DNA from 2 places in the Marinobacter sp. L-13 genome. Region 2 is predicted to be linked to the other one. Evidence: riboswitches for the same ligand, from Rfam matches in the RefSeq annotation. Region 2 holds a riboswitch; the other holds the start of a gene.

Region 1 (9,800 bases), on a different contig from region 2:
GGGATCTGGCACTGCAGTTAACGGGCCTGGAAGACGATGGCGTAACGCCGGAGGCCATGCTGGATCTGGGACTGAAACACGGCGCCTACGGAAAAGAGGGCATGAGTCTGGAGACCCTGAAAGCCAACCCTCATGGTGTGGATCTGGGACCACTGCAGCCCTGCCTGGCGCAGCGCATCCAGACCGAGGACGGCAAGATCCGCATTGCCCCCGAGCTATACCTGAAGGATCTGAAACGCCTGGATGCCTCGGGCCTGTTGCAGGCAGATGAGAACAGCGACTATCCGTTCACGCTGATCAGCCGCCGCCTGCCTCGCAGCCACAACACCTGGACCCAGAATTCCCACCGCCTGGTCAAGGGCAAAAACCCGTGCACGTTACAGATGAACGCGTCAGATGCTCTCAAAATCGGGCTTGAAGACGGACAGCTGGCCACGGTTACGTCGGCTTCCGGGAGCATCAACCTGCCGGTGGAAATCGACGACGATATGTTAGAGGGTGTGATCAGCATGCCCCAGGGCTGGGGCCACAACCGGCCGGACACCGCCATGTCGATCGCCGAGGGACAACCCGGCGTGAGCATGAACGACGTCACTGATTCCGGGCGCATTGACGCACTGACGGGCAATGCTGCATTCAATGGTACCCGGGTCGCGGTGAGGGCCGCATGAAGATGCCGGACAGATAAGCCGTGCAGCCTTATCGATAACTCTTGATCAGAGTCGTCAATTGTGACTGAAAATCCGGCTTTTGCATGATTGCATCAACCTGATTGATCACATCGTTAGCGGATGGATGCTGGCGCGAAACACCAAGATGGAAAGGGATCATAGAGTTCGGAATAAAATCGACCTTACGAATCTTCAAGTTCTCGGTGTAGCCCAGTTTCCCTGCAATGAAACGGGCGTCCTCGGCGGGCTGCACCAGAAAATCCCCGGCTTCCCGAAACATCAGTAGATGCATCATCGTCTCACTATCCCGACCGGGAACACGCTCCAAATAGTCTGGTATGTTGTTCTCTTCCCATTGTGAGCCCTTTTCGACGATTACCTTCAAACCGGACAAGTCAGCAAAGCTGGCGGCCGATTCGATCAGGTCTTTATTGGGGTTTTCAGCCGAGTAAACCAGGTGGCCAAAATCCTGAATAAAAAGCGGCGCCGCTGAAAAGACTGCGTAGCTCTGTCGTTCCTTCGACGGATAGGTGAGGAGGCCATCGTTCAGGCCCAATCTGACATTGTACTGCACTCTCGACCACGGCATCACCGCGCTTGCCATGTTGTAGTCGGGGATAAAACTGAAAGTAAGCCGTACCAACTCCGGAAATAGCCCGGCTGCCTTTTCATCCTGAGAGAAACTGTAAGGTTTTGCATTGTCGGCAAAGGCAAACTTCAGTTTGCGCTCTGCCACAGAGACAGCCGGCAAAGCCAGCAACACCATTGAACAAACGAGACAGAGCGGCGCGATAAAGGCTTTCAAACTGCGTTTGTTCACCAAAGTTACCTCTGAAGAAATTCATGCCAGGTCTGAAAGTTATACGCCCTGCCCGGCTCACAGATTCATGCGGACACAGGGCGTATAACTTCGGCTGCTCAGCCGAATTTACCACTCCAGCTGCGCACCCGTCTGGTACTCAATCACCCGGGTTTCAAAAAAGTTTTTCTCTTTTCGCAGGGTAGCCTGTTCGTCCAGCCACGGCGAGACGTTCTTCGCGCCCGGGAACGGCTCTTCCAGGCCGACGGTGCGGGCACGGCGGTTGGCCACAAAGCGGAACTGTTCGCTGTGGTACTCGGCCGAATAACCGAGAATCGGGTCCCGCAGGATGTAATCTGCATAGGCCTTCTCGGCGGCTTCGGATTCGTCCCACATCTCGCGCACGGCCTTCGGATCGAAGGTGATGTTCTCCTCTTCCACGATCTGGTTGACCACTTTCAGGCCGAATGAGAAGTGCATGGCCTCATCCCGCAGGATGTACTGCAGCTGTTCGCCGGTGCCGCGCATCAGGCCCCGGCGCTGGAGGGCGAAAATAGGGCTGAAGCCGTTGTAGAACCAGGTGCCTTCGAACACCGCCGCGAAGAACAGGTAAGACATGATGAATTCCTGCAGGTCGTCCTTGTTGCGCAGGTTCATGTCCGGCCGCATGGCCGCATCCAGCCGGCGGTTGGCGATCTGGATCTTGCCGTTGATGGCGGGCACAACACGATAACGGTTGTAGATCTCGCTCTGGTCCAGGTTGAGGGTTTCGATGCAGTGCTGGTAGGCCCAGGTGTGCATGGCTTCCTCGTATACCTGCCGGGCCTGGTAGATCTGCAGTTCCGGCGCGCTCATCTTCTCCATCACCGCCAGGCCGATGTTGCGCATGGCGAGGATGTCGGAAGTGGTGAGGTAGGCCAACACGTTCTCGTACACATGTTTTTCCGGCGCGGTCAGCCGGTGGTGGTAGTCGTGAACGTCCTGGGCCATGTTCACGTCCAGGGGGGTCCAGTGGTTTTTGTTGGCGTTCATGAAGTACTCCCAGGCCCAGGGGTACTTGAACGGTGCCAGCTGGTTGATGTCGGTTTCGCCGTTGATGACTCGTTTGTCGTCCACGTTCACCGGTGCCGGGGCGCCGGGATGCGCCGCTTTGGATTCAGTTTTTGGTTCGTCGTCCCAATCAAGCATGGTTTTGCCTCGAAATCGTTAAGTAAGCAGTTACTGACAGGCTTCGCAGTCCGGATCGTCGATGCTGCACACCTGGGGTTGGGGCGCGGCAACCGGAGCGGTTTTTTCAGCGCCGGTGGCACCCAGGGAGCGCAGGTAATAGGTGGTCTTCAGCCCACGTTCCCAGGCCAGCTGGTACAGGGCATCCAGCTTTTTGCCGCTGGGCTCGGCCATGTACAGGTTCAGGCTCTGGGCCTGATCGAGCCATTTCTGGCGCCGGGCCGCGGCTTCCACCAGCCATCTTGCGTCGATCTCAAAGGCGGTGGCGTATCGCGCTTTCAGATCATTCGGGATGCGGTCGATCTGCTGAACGCTGCCGTCGAAGTATTTGAGGTCGTTCACCATCACGTTGTCCCAAAGGCCTTCGGCCTTGAGATCCCGGACCAGGGAGGGATTCACCACCGTGAACTCGCCGGAGAGGTTCGATTTCACGAACAGGTTCTGGTACGCCGGCTCGATGGACTGGGACACACCCACGATGTTGGAAATCGTCGCCGTCGGGGCAATGGCCATCACGTTGCTGTTGCGCATGCCGTTTTTTGCGATCAGTTCGCGTACGGGAGACCAGTTCAGCCGGGTGTTGGTATTTACGGACAGATCCCCTTCCCTGCGGTTTTCCTTGAGCAGGTTGATGGAGTCGATCGGCAGGATGCCCTGCTGCCAGAGGGAACCTTCGTAGCTCTCATAGGCGCCTCGCTCACCCGCCAGCGAAGCTGAGGCGCGGATGGCGAAGTAGCTGAGTTGCTCCATGGCAACGTCGGCAAACTCAACCGCTTCCGGGCTGGAATACGGCAGGCCCAGTTGATAGAGCGCATCCTGGAAACCCATGAGGCCAAGACCGACCGGGCGATGCTTGAAGTTGGAGTTGCGGGCCTGGGGCACGGCGTAGTAGTTGATGTCGATAACGTTATCGAGCATGCGCACGGCGGTGTTCACCGTTTGTTCCAGACGCCGCACGTCCAGCTCGCCGTTGGCGATATGAGCCGTCAGGTTCACGGAACCCAGGTTGCACACGGCAATCTCGTCGGCACTGGTGTTCAGGGTGATTTCGGTGCACAGGTTGGAGCTGTGCACCACGCCCTGGTGCTGCTGGGGGGAACGCAGGTTGCACGGGTCCTTGAAGGTGATCCAGGGGTGGCCGGTTTCGAACAGAACAGTGAGCATCTTGCGCCAGAGTTGCTTGGCCGGGATTTTCTTGAACAGCTTGATTTTGCCCTGCTCTGCCAGGGCTTCGTAATGCTCGTAGCGTTCACGGAAGGCGTTGCCGTACAGGTCGTGCAGATCCGGCGCATCGCTGGGGGAGAACAGGGTCCAGTCACGGTCTTCGCGCATGCGCTCGATCAGCAGATCGGGCACCCAGTTGGCCGTATTCATGTCGTGGGTTCGGCGGCGTTCGTCGCCGGTATTCTTGCGCAGTTCCAGGAACTCCTCGATGTCCAGGTGCCAGCTTTCCAGGTAGGCGCACACCGCACCTTTACGTTTGCCGCCCTGGTTGACCGCCACGGCGGTGTCGTTGACTACTTTCAGGAAGGGCACCACGCCCTGGCTCTGGCCGTTGGTTCCTTTGATGTGGGAGCCCAGCGCACGGACTGGCGTCCAGTCGTTACCCAGACCGCCAGCCCATTTCGACAGCATGGCGTTATCACGGATGGCGCCGTAGATGTCTTCAAGATCGTCGCCCACCGTCGTCAGGTAACAGGAGGACAGCTGAGAATGGCGGGTGCCGCTGTTGAACAGCGTGGGTGTGGACGCCATGTAGTCGAACGACGACAACAGGTTGTAGAACTCGATGGCCCGGGCATTTGGATCGTCTTCGCGCAGGGCCAGGCCCATGGCAACGCGCATGAAGAATACCTGGGGCAACTCCAGTCGGGCCTTGTTCCAGTGCAGGAAGTAACGGTCGTACAGGGTTTGCAGACCCAGGAAGCCAAACTGCAGATCCCGCTCCGGCTGAAGGGCGGCACCCAGGCGCTCCAGATCAAAGGCGGCCAGAGCGTCATCCAGCAATTCGTACCGGATTCCCGCTTCGACAAAGGCGCTCAGTGCCTGTGGATAAATCTCAGCCAATGGCAGACTGATGGGCAGGCCCAACGCGGCGGCATTCTCCAGACGCAGCTGTTCCAGCAGTAGACGAGCGGTGACCGCGCTGTAGTCCGGCTCCCGCTCAATCCGGCTGCGGGCCGTCATGATCAGGGCCGACAGCACGTCTTCCTCGGCGATGCCGTCGTAGAGGTTGGTCAGGGCATCGTCCACCAGGGAATCACCGTCGATGCCCTCCAGCCCTGTGGCGGCCTTTTCCACCTGCAGTTTCATCAGGCCCAGATCCAGCGGAGCAATCTCGCCACTGGTCTTTTTCACCGTCAGATGGGGGTGCGCCTCAACCGGCGCATGGCGGGCGCGCTCGCGGGCATGCTCTTCCCGATACAGGACGTAGGCGCGGGCCACCTTCTGTTCTTCGGCCCGCATCAGGGCCAGTTCCGCCTGATCCTGGATGTCTTCGATATGCACCTTGCCACCGGCCTTCAGGCGACGGCTAATCGCCTGGATGACCTGGTCGGTCACCCGGTGTACCGCGTCATTGATACGCGCGGAACCGGCGGCGGTGTCGCCCTCAACAGCGAGGAACGCTTTGGTGACGGCGATGCTGATCTTCGAGGGGTCGAAGCCGACAAGTGTGCCGTTGCGCTTGATGACCTGAAGGGATTCGGTGTCCGTGTGCGAGGTTGGCCGGGGTTCGGCCAGGGCTGAGGCAGACATGCAGTGTTCTCCTGAATACGCGTTGAGTTCCTTTCACCATCGCGTACGCAGGGGCACACCTCGCCATGGGAATGGCTGGGCATAACCGGTCTGCTCACCCTGGGTCGCGAAGGTGCAGTTGGGAGCCGTAAAGCTCCTTCATCCCTGGCAGGTCTTCGGACTCAGGGGCGTGAATCGATAGATTCGGCCTCGTGTGGCGACTTCCCGGCTTTCGCCAGTGTCTTGATGCCACGCTTGTTCCCCAATACCGCTGCGCGTCAGTTCCGGAGTCTCACCGGATTCCCGATACCAGAATGGCTTAGATGATCACACGTTGACCGAGTTGGTTACGCACTGATCACTACATCTGGTATTTGACCAAGGATGAAAACACTATATACACGATATTCGGAAGGGACAACCTGAAGCAATAAAAAAGGCCCCGGAGAGGGGGCCAAACACGTGACAGTTTCAACTCAGCCAATCAGTGGCTGATCATCCAGGGCCGCATGGAGGGAAACATCTTCTTCCCGTCAGCGGTGTAGAACAGCATGGACTTTCCGGGTTTCGGAGAGCCACAGCCGCAGGCGCGACTGTGCTCCTTATCATTCGCCCTTCGGTCTGCGGTGGAAAACACCGGCTCATGCCGGGACCGCTCGTTCCGGTCCTCGGCCGCCCTTTTGGCCGGGTCCATGGCGGCAATGTGGGATGGCAATACGATCACCCGCGGCGACATGGCCTTGCAGGTGGGGCATTGCGCCGGCTTGGCCGCATCCTCCATGGTGGCCAGTGTGTGAAAGAGGCCATGTTCACGGCACTTGTAGTCATACACGGGCATGGCGATTACTCCTTATCTTTCGACAGCGGTACGTCCATGCCCCCGCTGACTTTCTTCTGCGGACCATCGGCGGACGGGTTAATGTCGAAGTCGAAGATGCCAGTCGGCAACCAGAGCGTGGCGCAGGCGTTCGGGATATCCACCACGCCGCTGATGTGGCCTTCCACCGGCGCACAACCCAGAATCGCGTAGGCCTGCGCCTTGGTGTAACCGAACTTGGTCATGTATTCGATAGCGTTCAGGCACGCCTGACGATAGGCCACATGCACGTCCAGGTAATGCTGGCCGCCGTCTTCGTCTACGGAGATGCCTTCGAAGATTACATAGTCGTCGTAACGGGGCTTGATCGGGCTGGGCTTGAACACCGGATTCTTGATGCCGTACTTCTTCACGCCGTCCTTGATCAGGTTCACCCGCAGGTGAATCCAGCCGGCCATTTCGATGGCGCCACAGAACGTGATTTCACCGTCGCCCTGGCTGAAGTGAAGGTCGCCTACGGAGAGGCCGGCCCCGTCCACGTACACCGGGAAATACACCTTGGAGCCACGGGACAGATCCTTGATGTCACAGTTGCCACCGTGTTCCCGTGGCGGCACGGTACGGGCGGCCTCCGCGCCGGCAGCTTTGGCCGCGTCGCCGGTCATCTGGCCCATGTGGGCGGTCTCACCGTTGGGCAGTGTTGCCAGTTCCGGCACACGCTCCGGATCGGTCGCGACCAGTCCGGCCTCACGCTTGTTCCAGGTGTTCAGCAATTCTTTGGAGGGCAGGCAGCCGATCAGCCCCGGGTGAATCAGGCCGGCAAATTCCACGTTGGGAATGTGCCGGGATTTGGTGAACATGCCGTTGAAGTCCCAGATGGATTTCTGGGCCTCCGGGAAGTGTTCGGTCAGGAAGCCACCGCCGTTCTGCTTGGAGAAGAACCCGTTAAAGCCCCACTGGCTCTCTTCGAAGGTGCCGATGTCGAGGATGTCGACTTCCAGCAGGTCGCCCGGCTCCGCGCCCTCGACCCCGATCGGTCCCGACAGGAAGTGAACCTGGCTGAGATCAACATCGCGCACGTCGTCGGCGCTGTCGTCGTTCTTGATCTGGCCGCCAGTCCAGTCATAGCATTCAACGATGAAATCGTCGCCCGGCTTGACGGTGGCCACCAGCGGAATATCCGGGTGCCAGCGGTTGTGAATTTTGTCGTTCTCATAGGCCGACTTGTTCAGATCGATCTTGATAATGGTTTCAGCCATAACGGGCGCTCCTTGGTGTTGGCTTGCACGATTAGGTAACGGCTTTACTATCCGAAATCCCGTCCCTGTGAGGTATTCGCGAAATGCCCCCGGTGCCTACGTCATTCGACGTATTGGTGCACCGTGACCTGCCTGCCCTGTAAGCTGGCTTCAAACCGGCGGCAGTCCGGATACGCCAGTAACGCCCGGGCAACGGCGGGTTCCAGCCGCTGGCGAAAAGCCCGCAGCATTTCTCTTGCGCCATAACGGGCGTCATAGCCACGGCACAGATCTGAGCGCAGGTCAGGCGACAACGACAGCTCGGCATGCTTTCTGGACAACCGGCGATTGAGGCCCGCCAGCTCAATGTCCAGCAGGGCTTCCAGCCAGTTGTCGGTAAGTCGGTTGAAGTTGAGGATCTGATCAATCCGGTTGAGGAATTCCGGGTCAAAGTGCCGGCGCAGAGCGGTATCGCGAATGGCCTCGCCGTTGCCGGGTGATAAACCGAGCCAGCGGCGCCAGCCCCGCTGGTAGCTCTGCTCATGCGTCTCCGCCTCCAGCGCACCGGTGTTGCTGGTCATGAAGATCAGGGTGTTGCGGAAGTCGATCTCCCGGTTACCGGAGGGAAACACCAGCCGACCGGTGTCCAGCACGTTCAGCAGCGTGCGCACCACTTCCTTGCTGGCTTTCTCGATTTCATCAAACAACACAATGCCGGGTTTGCTGAACGAGCCCTGTACCTTGTCCAGATCGAACAGGCTGTGGCCTTCCTTACTGCCCACGTAGCCCGGCGGTGCACCGGTCAGGGCTGCGGCGTAATGCTCCTGGGCCAGGGTGTTCATGTCGATACGGCACAGGCCATCGCGATTACCGTGGATAGCTTCGGCAATGAGGCGCACGGTTTCGGTTTTGCCAACGCCGGTAGGACCCAGGAACAGGTGCACCGCCAGCGGTCGGTTGTCCTCGCCGATATCGGCTTTCACCCGCACCAGCATGGATTCCATGGCCGCCAGGGCCTCATCCTGGCCGACGATATTTTCCCGCAGTCTGGCCATCACGGCCTCGGGCTCGAAGCGGAACCGGGAAGCACGAACCGGGCCTGAGGCGGCCCGGTTCTTTTCAATGGTTTCCCGATTGGCTTCCAGCCGTTCGTTGATAAACGGCATGAACGCCTCCCGGGCTTAGGCCCCTGCGGATTTTTCCTTGCCGTCGAACGGCAGCTCGCCCACCGGGCACTCAGCGGTGCCTACCGTCTTCCGGGTCATGGCCTCCACATTTTCCTGCGCCTTCTGGGCGTCCATCACCCAGGTACGGTAGAACTCGAACGGACAGTCGGCCACGCCCTTGTCGCCGTCCCCGGAGGCATGCACACCGGTGTAGCCCCGGTGCAGCAGCTTGAACAGGTGATTCTGGGACTGGTCGTTCGCACGGGCATCACGGATCTGGCTTACGGACAGCTGGGCATACTGAATGCCCATGTCTTCCTCACCGCATTCCCCGAGGGTACGGCCATCGAAGCCGATGATCGCGGAGTGGCCGAAGTAGGAATACACGCCGTCAAATCCGGCGGCGTTGGCCACCGCAACGTAACAGTTGTTGGCCCAGGCCATGCTCTTGGCCATCATCACCTGCTGTTCCTTGGCCGGGTACATGTAGCCCTGACAGCGAACAATCAGCTCCGCCCCCTTCATGGCGCAATCGCGCCAGATCTCGGGATAGTTGCCGTCATCGCAGATGATCAGGCTGATCTTCATGCCCTTTGGACCCTCGGTGACATAGGTAGTGTCACCCGGATACCATCCCTCGATCGGACACCAGGGGATACACTTGCGGTATTTCTGGACGACCTCACCCTCGTTGTTGATCAGAACCAGAGTGTTGTACGGCGCCTTGTTGGGGTGATCCTCGTGTCGTTCTCCGGTGAGCGAAAACACGCCCCAGGTGTTCGCCTCACGACAGGCGGCGGAGAAGATGGCCGTTTCGTCACCGGGCACGGTGGCCGCGGTCTCCATCATTTCCTCGTTGTCGTACATGATGCCCATGGTGCTGTATTCCGGGAACACCACCAGGTCCATGCCCGGCAAGCCGACTTTCATACCCTTGATCATGTCAGCGATGTTGCGGGCGTTGTCCAACACCTCGGCTTTGGTATGCAGCCGCGGCATCTTGTAGTTCACCACCGCCACGCCGACGGTATCGTTGCTGCTGGAAATATCACCGTGTCTCATCGTTCTGCTCCTCGTTAAACCGCCAGATAGCTCGCAATCTTGTCCTGATCCGCTTCTTCCCGGCTCTCTTCGTGCACAATCGCG
Region 2 (9,800 bases):
CGCTCAAACGGTGAAAGGTCTTCGGGCCGTACGTTGTTGTCCGGCTGCCGGTCAGCCTCGATTGCCAGGGCCTGGTGTCGGATACGAACGATGGAGATAAACTCAAGCGCATCCCTCAGGTTGCCCAGATCGTCGTCCAGCAGGAGCTTGGTGTTGCCAATGGCTTTCAGTCGTTCGAACGAGTTCTGTGCACGGGAGCCGCAGGCCAGGGCATGAACCCGGATCAGATCCGACAGGGGCGCTGTTCCGCGACGTTTCAGGTTGAAGGTCTTCTGGTGCTTGCCATCCTCTTCCAGCACGAAAGTCCGGAAAAAGCCGATCGGCGGCGTGCGGTTCAGGGCGTTGCGCGCCAGCATTGCCAGGAACCGCTGGCTGTTGCTGGCTTTGTCCGCCACCAGTGTCTTGAGCTGTTCGGCAAAGTCGGTCTCGCCGTAGATGCCATCCAGATCAAAGAAAATATTGCTGTTTAACAGAGCCTCGGCTTTCGGATTATCAATCCAGTCGGTGAAGTAGTCCTTCCAGACGCGCAGTGGCTGCCGCCATTTCTGGTTGGTGGCCATGATGTCGCCGGTGCAGTAGGTATAGCCGCACTCCGCAAGGCCATCGCTGACAAATTTCGCCAGCGCCAGGAAGTATTCGTCGTGTTCTTCCGGCACAAAGCTGTCGTCCAGGATCATGGCGTTATCCTGGTCCGTGACCACCAGCTGCTCGTCCCGCGCCATGGAGCCGAGGGCCATAAAGCAGTAGGGCACGGGTGGGGGGCCGAGTTTCTCCTCGCCCAGTGTCAGCAGGCGCTGTGTAAAGCTGCGCCCGATACCGGCCATGGCACTGCCAATCATGTGGGAGTTGGCATCTTCGTTCACCATGCGAACAAAGCTGTCCCGCACATCCAGGCTGATCTTCTTCAGCCCTTTTACATCCTGCTGATGGTAGATGTTGCTGACCAGGTATAGGCTGCTCTGACTCTCGTACTTTACGATGTCAGACAGCGCAATCACGCCGCGAACCTCATCCCGATCCATCACCGGAAGATGGTGCACATTGTTGTGCAGCATGGTGAGCATGGCCTCGAATATGAACATGTTCGAGCGGATGGTGATCAGATCCTCCGACATGATCTCGCTGATCGGAGTTTCCGAGGCCAGGGCTTCGCTAAGGGCCCGGGTGCGCAGGTCCCGGTCGGTAATGATGCCTTTGAGCAGGGGCTTTTCACCTTCCTCGTCCATCAGCAGCAGTGCGGAGACGCCGTTTTCGGTCATGATCCGCGCCGCTTCCTGCAGGCGAACGGTGTGGGGCGCTGATACCGGCTCCCGGGCAATCAACCGGGTAACCTTGGACGTCATCAGCTGGTTGGACTTTTCGCGACGGGAAACGGCGGATCGCAGGCGGCTTCGGTCTTCAATTTCAACGAAATCGGCGAAGTTGTCGTCATTTTCCCAGAGGTACTGGAACGTATCGTAAGGAATCTTGTAAAGCAGGACGTCTTCCAGGGCTTTGGCTGGGAAGCGTACCTTCCTGTTCATCAGCAGGCCAAACTGGCCGAAGACTTCGCCCTCGCTGATGCGGTTGTACAGCTCCCCGGTGCGCCGATAGATCTCGACGGCGCCACTGCGCACGTAATACAGCCAGCTGCTCGGGTCACCCAGTTCGAGGATCTGGCTCCCGGCCTTGAAGTACACAATCTCGATGTCGCCAACCACTCTGTCGAGCAGCTCCTCGGCCATCTCGTCAAACGGCGGGTATTGAGCCATGTGATTGCGGATGTCGACCAGCTCGGCCTGCATAAAACTCCCTGTTCTGGCGAAGAATAAGTGATTGTCAGTCATGGAATATAGCAGTGGCAGAGGTCTGCGGCCATGTCGACCTTTGATGGATTTCATTGACCGCTTACCCGGGTGTTGCTAGCCTTGCCACACTTTTTTCAGGTGTCCGTCGCAAAGCGCGACGGGTGAAACGGGAAATCGGTGAGCCTGGTAATGCCAGTGCAAGGCCGATGCTGCCCCCGCAACGGTAAGCAGGACAACGGCAATCTATGCGCCACTGTGTCGCCACGACATGGGAAGGTGATTGCCCGGGAACCCAGGGTTCCGCCTGCCAGCCCGGAGACCGGCCTGGAAAAACACCCGATGTTGCGGTGGGCAACCTGGGTGGGTGATATGCCGGTTCCGCTCTCCTGACACCTGTCTACCGCCTGCCCCCATTCCCTGTTCCGCAACAAAACCCAGATTCCCGTGCGGGTGCGCGCGGAGTGCGGAGCAAGTTTCATGTTCAGAATTCAAAGCCCTGTTTTACTGGCCGGCGTTGCCATGGCCGCCCTGCCTCTGGCCGTTTCGGCCCAGTCTGCCCCTGAATCCGATGCCCTGGATCCCATCGTGGTTACCGCGACACTGGGGCCGAAGACCGTTGGGGAGAGCCTGTCTTCGGTTACGGTCATCGAGAAGGAGGATATTGATCGGCAACAGCCCGCGGAATTCCGCGACCTGCTGCGCGCCCAGCCGGGGATCAACGTGGTGTCGGACGGCAGTTACGGCAAGACTACCAGCGTATTCCTGCGTGGCGCTGGCAGCTCAGGTACCGTGCTGCTTCTCGATGGTATCCGCCTGCGCTCGGCCTCTGCGGGTATCCCACCCTGGCAGTTTTTGCCTCCCGAATTGATGGAACGGGTTGAGCTGGTGCGAGGTGCGAAGAGTTCCCTCTACGGTGCCGATGCGGTGGGTGGTGTCATCCAGGCGTTCACCCTGGAACCGGAGGCCGGGCGCCAGGGTTGGGGCGAGCTGAAAGGCGGTTCCCATGAAACCCGTGAGGCAACGGCCGGGCTGGCTGGCCGGGAAGGCCGTTCGTCGTTCCTGGCCGGTGGCGTTTATTCGGATACCGATGGCACGAACCTGCGTGCTGGCGGCGAGGACAAAGGATTCCGGAACGCTGGTGGCCTGGCCAAACTGAGCCACAGTTTTGACCAGGGCGGCGGCGCAGGACTGACGGTTTTCCAGTCTGAAGGTAATACCGAGTTTGAAGGCGGTGATACCGATTTCCTGATTCGTGCCATGGGGCTGCATCTGGAAGCGGTTGCCAGTGACTACTGGCGTACACGTATCCAGTTCTCGGAAGCTCGCGACGAACAGGATACCTTCGGAGCCAATCCCAGCACGTTCGACACCCTGTCTCGCTCCGCGCGCTGGGAAAACACCCTGACGGCCGGTGTTCATGAGCTGGTTCTGGGTACGGAGGTCATGCTTGACGAAGTGGATGGCACCAGCAATTTCACAGAAGACAGCCGGACCAACAGCGCGGTTTTCGGTCAGGGCCGTTTGAACTTTGATGCCACCGATCTGATGCTCAGTCTGCGTCTGGATGACAACGAGGCCTATGGCAAAGAGGAGACTGGCGGTGTGGCCTTCGGTCACCAGCTGGACCGCGCCCATCGCTTTCGCCTCAGCTATGCGACATCGTTCCGGGCACCCACCTTTAATGACCTTTACCTGACGGTGCCGTTCTACACCGGTAATCCTGACCTCGATGCGGAAGAGGGGCAGATGGTCGAAGCCGGTTTCTCCGGGCGATATGACCGGTGGTACTGGGACATTGCGCTTTATCAGAACGACGTGAAAGACCTGATTACCTACGTGTCGGACCCGGTGACCTTTGAGGGCACCATGGAAAACGTCGAGACGGCCAGAATCCGTGGCGTTGAGGTTTCTTCCGGTATCGAGACGGCTGACTGGAATCTGGCGGCAGCAGTAACCTACGCGGATACCGAGAATCGCGATACCGGCGCCCGTTTACCACGCCGCGCGGAAAAAAACGTGCGTCTGGATATTGATCGCCTGTTCTCCCAGTGGTCGGTGGGCGCCAGCTTTATTGCCGAGAGTGACCGCTATAACGATGCGGCAAATACCAGTCTGCTGCCGGGCTATGGCACGGTAGACCTGAGAGCGGCCTGGAATTTCCAGCCTGGCTGGTCGGCCTCATTCAAGGTCGATAACATGCTGGATCGTCGGTATGCCACCAGCATCGGATATGACAGTGCGACCTTCGCGCCCTTTGATTATCTGGCCGCCGGACGAACCTTCATGGCCTCGGTGCGCTATGATTTCCAACAGTAAATTCATTGATCTGAGAGGCTCCCGCCCTCTATGAGGCACCTATGGCTCGCTGCACTGTGTGTACTGTCTCTGCTTGCGCCCTCGTTGGCGCAGGCCCAGGGACCCTGCGTACGCGATGCACTGAACCAGAAGGTATGCCTGGCCGAGCCAGCGCAGCGTATTGTTTCTTTGTCACCGGGTGCCACTGAGCTGTTGTTCTCCGCCGGTGCCGGCGAAAAGGTCGTTGCGGTGAGTGCCTGGAGCGACTACCCGCCAGAGGCGGAGAACTTACCGCAGGTGGGCGACAGCAATCGCCTGGACCTGGAAGCCATTGTCTCGCTGGCGCCGGACCTGGTGGTCGCCTGGGTGGATGGCAATTCCCGCAGCCAGCTGGAACGCCTGTCAGATCTTGGCATTCACGTTTTCTGGCTTGCTCCGCGGACGTTTGACGACATTGCCGCGGCGGTATCGGATCTGGCGTTGCTGACAGGATTACCGGATCTGGGCAATGAGCGGGCCGAAGCGTTTCGTGCAGAAATGGCCGCGCTTGAAGCTCAGTATGCCGATGCCAGACCGGTTAAGGTGTTCTACCAGATATGGGACCAGCCACTGATGACCGTGAACCGGGACGAGCTGATCAGCAAGGCCATAACCCTGTGCGGCGGAGTGAATGTGTTTGGCGGGCTGCCACGGCTGGTGCCCCGGATCAGCCGGGAGGCGGTTCTCGAAGCCAACCCTGAAGTCATTATTACCGCCGGGTCGTCGGACGACAGGCAGTGGCTGGAGGCCTGGCGTGAGTTTCCGGGCCTGGCAGCGGTAGCCGCGGGCAACCTCTTCCTTGAACCACCTGACCTGCTGGCACGCCCGACGCTACGTATGGCAGAGGGTGCCATGCACCTGTGTCAGACCCTGGAGCAGGCCCGTGCCAATCTCTAGCCCTTCCAAGCCCCTCCTGATTCTGCTGCTGGCGGGCTTTCTGGCGGCACTGCTCTCCGTCAGCATTGGCAGTACGTCCATCGGTTTTGGTGACACTCTGAGGGTGATCACCGGCAGTGGCACCGAGTTGCAGCAAACGCTGATTCTGGAGCTGCGCCTGCCTCGCACCCTGAGCGCGTTCGCAACTGGCGGATTGCTGGCCGTGGCCGGGGCACTGATGCAGGTATTGTTGCGAAATCCCCTGGCCGATCCTTATGTGTTGGGGCTTTCTGGTGGCGCGGCAGTGGGTGCGTTATTGGCCATGCTGGCCGGCGCTGCCGGTTTTCTGATATCCGGCTCCGCGTTTGCAGGTGCCATGCTGGCCACCCTGCTGGTGTTTGGTTTGGCTCACGGTAGTGGCAGCTGGACCCCATCGCGGCTGTTGCTTACCGGTGTGGTGGTCGCCGCCGGCTGGGGCGCCATGATTACCCTGATCCTCTCGATGACCCCGGCCAGCCGATTGCCGGGCATGCTGTATTGGTTGATGGGCGATCTTTCCCACGCCGCCACTCCGTGGCCGGGACTGATCATTCTTGTGCTCGTATGCCTGATGGTGTTTCCTCTGGGCCGGGCCCTGAACGTGCTGGCACGGGGCTCCCTGCAGGCGGCGGCGCTGGGCGTTTCGGTGCGGCCACTGGAATGGTCGATCTACCTGATGGCCAGCCTGCTGACCGCAGCCGCCGTCACCATGGCCGGTTCGGTTGGTTTCGTTGGCCTGGTGGTACCGCACATGTTGCGGCTGGTGCTGGGCAACGACCAGCGCCTGATTCTGCCGGCCTGCGCACTGGCGGGCGGTACGCTGCTGGTGCTGGCGGATACCCTGGCGCGGGTGGTGATTGCGCCGGAGCAGTTGCCGGTTGGGGTGATCACCGCGCTGATCGGCGTCCCGACCTTCCTGTACCTGCTGTATAGGAGCCGATGATGACACGCCTGGCAACCGAAGCGCTGATTATCGACATTCCGGGCCGCAGCTCAGGCGTTCCCCTGAATCTGGCCATCGAACCGGGACAGGTCTGGGGCGTGCTGGGCCCTAACGGTGTGGGTAAAACCACCTTGCTCCATACTCTCGCAGGATTGCGGGAGCCCAGAAGCGGAAAGCTGCTGCTTGATGGAACGCCGTTGGACGGCATCCGCCGCAAGACCGTATCGCAACGCATGGGCCTGGTATTTCAGGACCGGCAGGATGGATTCCCGGCAACGGCACTGGAAACCGCCCTGATCGGCCGCCACCCCTGGTTATCGCCTTGGCAGATGGAGAGTGGTGATGACCTCGCGATTGCTGAAAGGGCTCTAATAGAGCTGGACGTGATCCACCTGAAAGATCGCCTGGTAAACACCCTCTCCGGCGGTGAACGCCAGCGGGTAGCCATTGCTACCCTCATGACCCAAAGCCCCGAAATCTGGCTCCTGGACGAACCCACCAATCACCTGGATTTACAGCACCAGACCGCCGTTATGAAGCTGCTGCGCCAGCAGGCAGCGTGCGACCGGGGCTTGTTCATGTGCCTCCACGACCTCAACCTGGCTGCGCGATGGTGCGACCAGATCCTCCTTCTGTACCCCGACGGCCAGGCCTGCTGGGGACCGGCCCGCGACATGCTGGTGACTTCTGCACTCGAAAGCCTGTTTGGCCAGCGTTTGCTATCTGCCGAACTGGATGGTTTTCCGGTGTTTGTGCCGGGCTGAAGTGTGAGGCTTTATCCTCGAGCCCGTTATTGGTTATATAGTCACTCAAATCCCCCCAACAAGGCCATCACCATGACCATTGAACGTATTTCCACCAACAGCCGAATGAGCAAGATCGTAAAACACAACGGCACTGCTTACCTTTGCGGTCAGGTTGCCAAGGACCGTAACGCCGATATTCATACCCAGGTAACCGGGATGCTGGAGAAAGTGGACGAGCTGCTCGAGACCGCCGGCTCCAGCCGCGATCGAATCCTTTCGGCAACCATTTACCTGGCAGACATGGCCGATTTCAAAGCCCTGAACGAGGTGTGGGACAACTGGGTGCCTGAAGGTACGGCGCCGGCCCGGGCCTGCGTTCAGGCTCAGATGGCGTCGCCGGAGTTGCTGGTGGAAATCTCGGTGATTGCCGCAACGTCCTGACGGCAGCCGGGAAGGTCTGGCGATTTGTCGGCCTGAGAAGTCGGCCGTTTATTTCTGGTAGGAACAGGAGCACACCATGGCGTCCCCACTCGTAACCACCGACTGGTTGCAGGAAAACCTCGATAACGAACGGTTGGTTCTTATCGACGCGAGTATGGCCACGGTTATTGGCAAGGAGCCGATCGTTTATGATCACCCGGTGTGGATACCGGGGAGCTTCCAGATTGATCTGGAGGGAACGCTCTGCAATACGGAATCGTCCCAGCTCCATGCGTTTCCTACCGAGGAACAGTTCACTCAGGAAGTTCGCAGGCTGGGCATAACGCCTGAAAGACTGGTGGTGCTTTACGACAACCAGGGAATCTATTCCGCTCCCCGGGCCTGGTGGATTCTGCGGTCGATGGGCCTCGAACAGGTTTTCGTGCTCGATGGTGGCCTGCCACAGTGGTTGGCAGAGGGGCGTGAGACGGTGTCGGCCCCGATTAATAGTGCGGCTTCCGCCGGGAACATGGCGGGCCGTCTGGACCGCGGACGGGTTCGGGATTCCGCCTTCGTGCTACAGCATTTGGACGACGAGCGAGTTTCGGTGATTGATGCGAGATCCCGGGCGCGGTTCCTGGCTCAGGCCCCGGAACCCCGCCCGGGAGTGCGCGGCGGCCATATTCCGAACTCACTCAGTCTTCCGTTTACCGAGGTGCTGGATGGTTACCGGTTTAAGCCGGTCAGTGAGCTGGAGGCAAAGTTCAGGCATCTCGGTACGAACCTTCAGCCCGGAGACGGGCATCAACTGGTGTTTTCCTGCGGTTCCGGCATCACCGCCTGCATCATTCTGCTGGCGGCCGAGCTGGCCGGGTATGACCAGCTCTCTCTTTACGACGGTTCCTGGGCGGACTGGGGCAGCGACGAATCCCTGCCGGTGGCTTGAGCCCGGGGGATTTCGGTTATTCCGGCCTGTCAGGCCATGCGCTTCATGATCCGGTCTCCCAGCAGGTACTGATGCGCCAGGGCAGCTGCTACGTGTACGCCAATCATGAGCCACAACACGTTGGCCAGCACTTCATGAACCTCTTCCCCGCTGTCTTCCAGCCACTCGATTTCCGGGCCGTAGCCAAAGACTGTCCAGCCGAAAAAGGTAACAGGATCGCCTTCACCGAGGGAGGATGCGAGCCCTGACAGCGGCATCAGGATCATCAGGGCATAGAGCGCAATGTGCCCGAGCTTGGCCATGGTCGCCCATTGAGCCGGTGGTGTTACACGTGCGCGGTTAAGCCAGCGCCAGAGACCGCGAAAGATAACCAGCCCGAAAATGGTCAGGCCCAGGGTCTGGTGCCAGGCCATAAGCGACGCATCAGAGAGTGTGTGTTCCAGGGCTTCAAACCAGACTTCGCTGGCAAGCATTACCAGCAGCAGAACCGCCATTATCCAGTGCACAGCCCGGGAAACGGCACCATAGCGGTTGTCAGCGTCCATCAATGTCATCGCGATTCTCCTTGATCAAAGGCTGGCGGGGCACCTCTCGGGCCCCGCGCTGGCTGTTGGTAATCAGCTCCGGTGTCCGCCGCGAACCGGGGCACCGTACTGGTTGAACTCCTGCTCCCGGATCAGATTCTGCTCGGCATCTCGCAGTTGGACCCGGTATGTGCCATCCGACGTTTCCTCAACGGACACATCCACGCCCGGGCCGAAGCGTCTTAGCGCCTGGCCGTAAGCCATGATGCGCATTTCGTCGGTGCTGTATTGCTTCAGATCGGAACCCATGGATTTGCCGTGGTGGCGATTCTCGTAACGATCGTCACAGTCACCTCGCCCGTAGTCGTCATCGGCAGACGCAAGCAGTGGCGTGGCGCCGAGTATCGCGGCGATGGAGAGAGCAGCAATGGTGGTCGTTTTCTTCATGGTCGAACTCCTTGGTTGGTTAAACCCATGACGGAATGTCATTGTTGGTCGGGAGTTATTCCATCAAGGAAACGTCGCAGAATTGTCTCGGTGACCCACCGACTTTGTCGCAACTTGTCGCAAGGCAGGGATTTGCGACGGTTTTTGACAAGATCGCGCCCAAGCGGGAAGTCGACTCCCCTATAATCAGGGCAGACGGTAATTCAACGGAGTAACGAGTGAGCGACTCTCCCACAATCCTGGTGGTCGATGACCACCGGGACATTCGAGATCTGGTCGGCCGCTATTTGCAGGAGCATGGCCTGCGCGTGCTGCTGGCGGATGGCGGCGATGCCTTGAAGCGCCAGTTGCGACAGCACTCCATCGACCTGGTTGTGCTGGACATCATGATGCCCGGGGACGATGGCCTCACGCTCTGCCGTTACCTTCGTGAGCACACCGAGTTGCCTGTTATTCTGCTTACAGCCATGAGCGAGGAAACCGATCGCATTGTCGGCCTCGAAATGGGCGCCGACGATTACCTCACCAAACCCTTTAACCCCCGGGAGTTGTTGGCCCGCATAAAAGCAGTTCTGCGCCGTACCACAGCGCTGCCACCGCAACGCAGCCCCATGGCCGGGCAGTCCCTGACGTTCGAGGGCTGGACGCTGGACGTCGACCGCCATCAACTCATCGATCCGGAAGGTGTCGAGGTGTCGTTGAGTACCGCCGAGTACAAGCTTCTGCTCGCCTTCCTTG

What was found. A riboswitch is a leader RNA that binds a small molecule or an ion and turns the genes downstream of it on or off. The one in region 2 is predicted to bind cobalamin.
Region 1: it holds a riboswitch for cobalamin, as region 2 does, so the genes downstream of both, AC13DD_RS19330 (ribonucleoside-diphosphate reductase subunit alpha) here and AC13DD_RS18855 (TonB-dependent receptor plug domain-containing protein) in region 2, are expected to answer to the same signal.

Annotation. Positions count from the first base shown of each region.
Region 1 is NZ_JBSXNQ010000068.1:8,543-18,342, forward strand. Features, by position in the region: gene AC13DD_RS19315 (molybdopterin-dependent oxidoreductase) at 1-671, shown strand, start outside; gene AC13DD_RS19320 (hypothetical protein) at 700-1,491, opposite strand; gene AC13DD_RS19325 (ribonucleotide-diphosphate reductase subunit beta) at 1,600-2,658, opposite strand; gene AC13DD_RS19330 (ribonucleoside-diphosphate reductase subunit alpha) at 2,689-5,454, opposite strand; cobalamin riboswitch at 5,584-5,762, opposite strand; gene AC13DD_RS19335 (FmdB family zinc ribbon protein) at 5,918-6,271, opposite strand; gene fmdA (formamidase) at 6,277-7,509, opposite strand; gene AC13DD_RS19345 (AAA family ATPase) at 7,611-8,654, opposite strand; gene AC13DD_RS19350 (aliphatic amidase) at 8,670-9,716, opposite strand; gene urtE (urea ABC transporter ATP-binding subunit UrtE) at 9,731-9,800, opposite strand, start outside.
Region 2 is NZ_JBSXNQ010000066.1:47,127-56,926, reverse strand. Features, by position in the region: gene AC13DD_RS18860 (putative nucleotidyltransferase substrate binding domain-containing protein) at 1-1,784, opposite strand, end outside; cobalamin riboswitch at 1,907-2,129, shown strand; gene AC13DD_RS18855 (TonB-dependent receptor plug domain-containing protein) at 2,265-4,103, shown strand; gene AC13DD_RS18850 (cobalamin-binding protein) at 4,134-5,018, shown strand; gene AC13DD_RS18845 (FecCD family ABC transporter permease) at 5,005-5,979, shown strand; gene AC13DD_RS18840 (ABC transporter ATP-binding protein) at 5,979-6,743, shown strand; gene AC13DD_RS18835 (RidA family protein) at 6,816-7,166, shown strand; gene AC13DD_RS18830 (sulfurtransferase) at 7,243-8,091, shown strand; gene AC13DD_RS18825 (cytochrome b) at 8,121-8,645, opposite strand; gene AC13DD_RS18820 (hypothetical protein) at 8,709-9,062, opposite strand; gene AC13DD_RS18815 (response regulator) at 9,281-9,800, shown strand, end outside.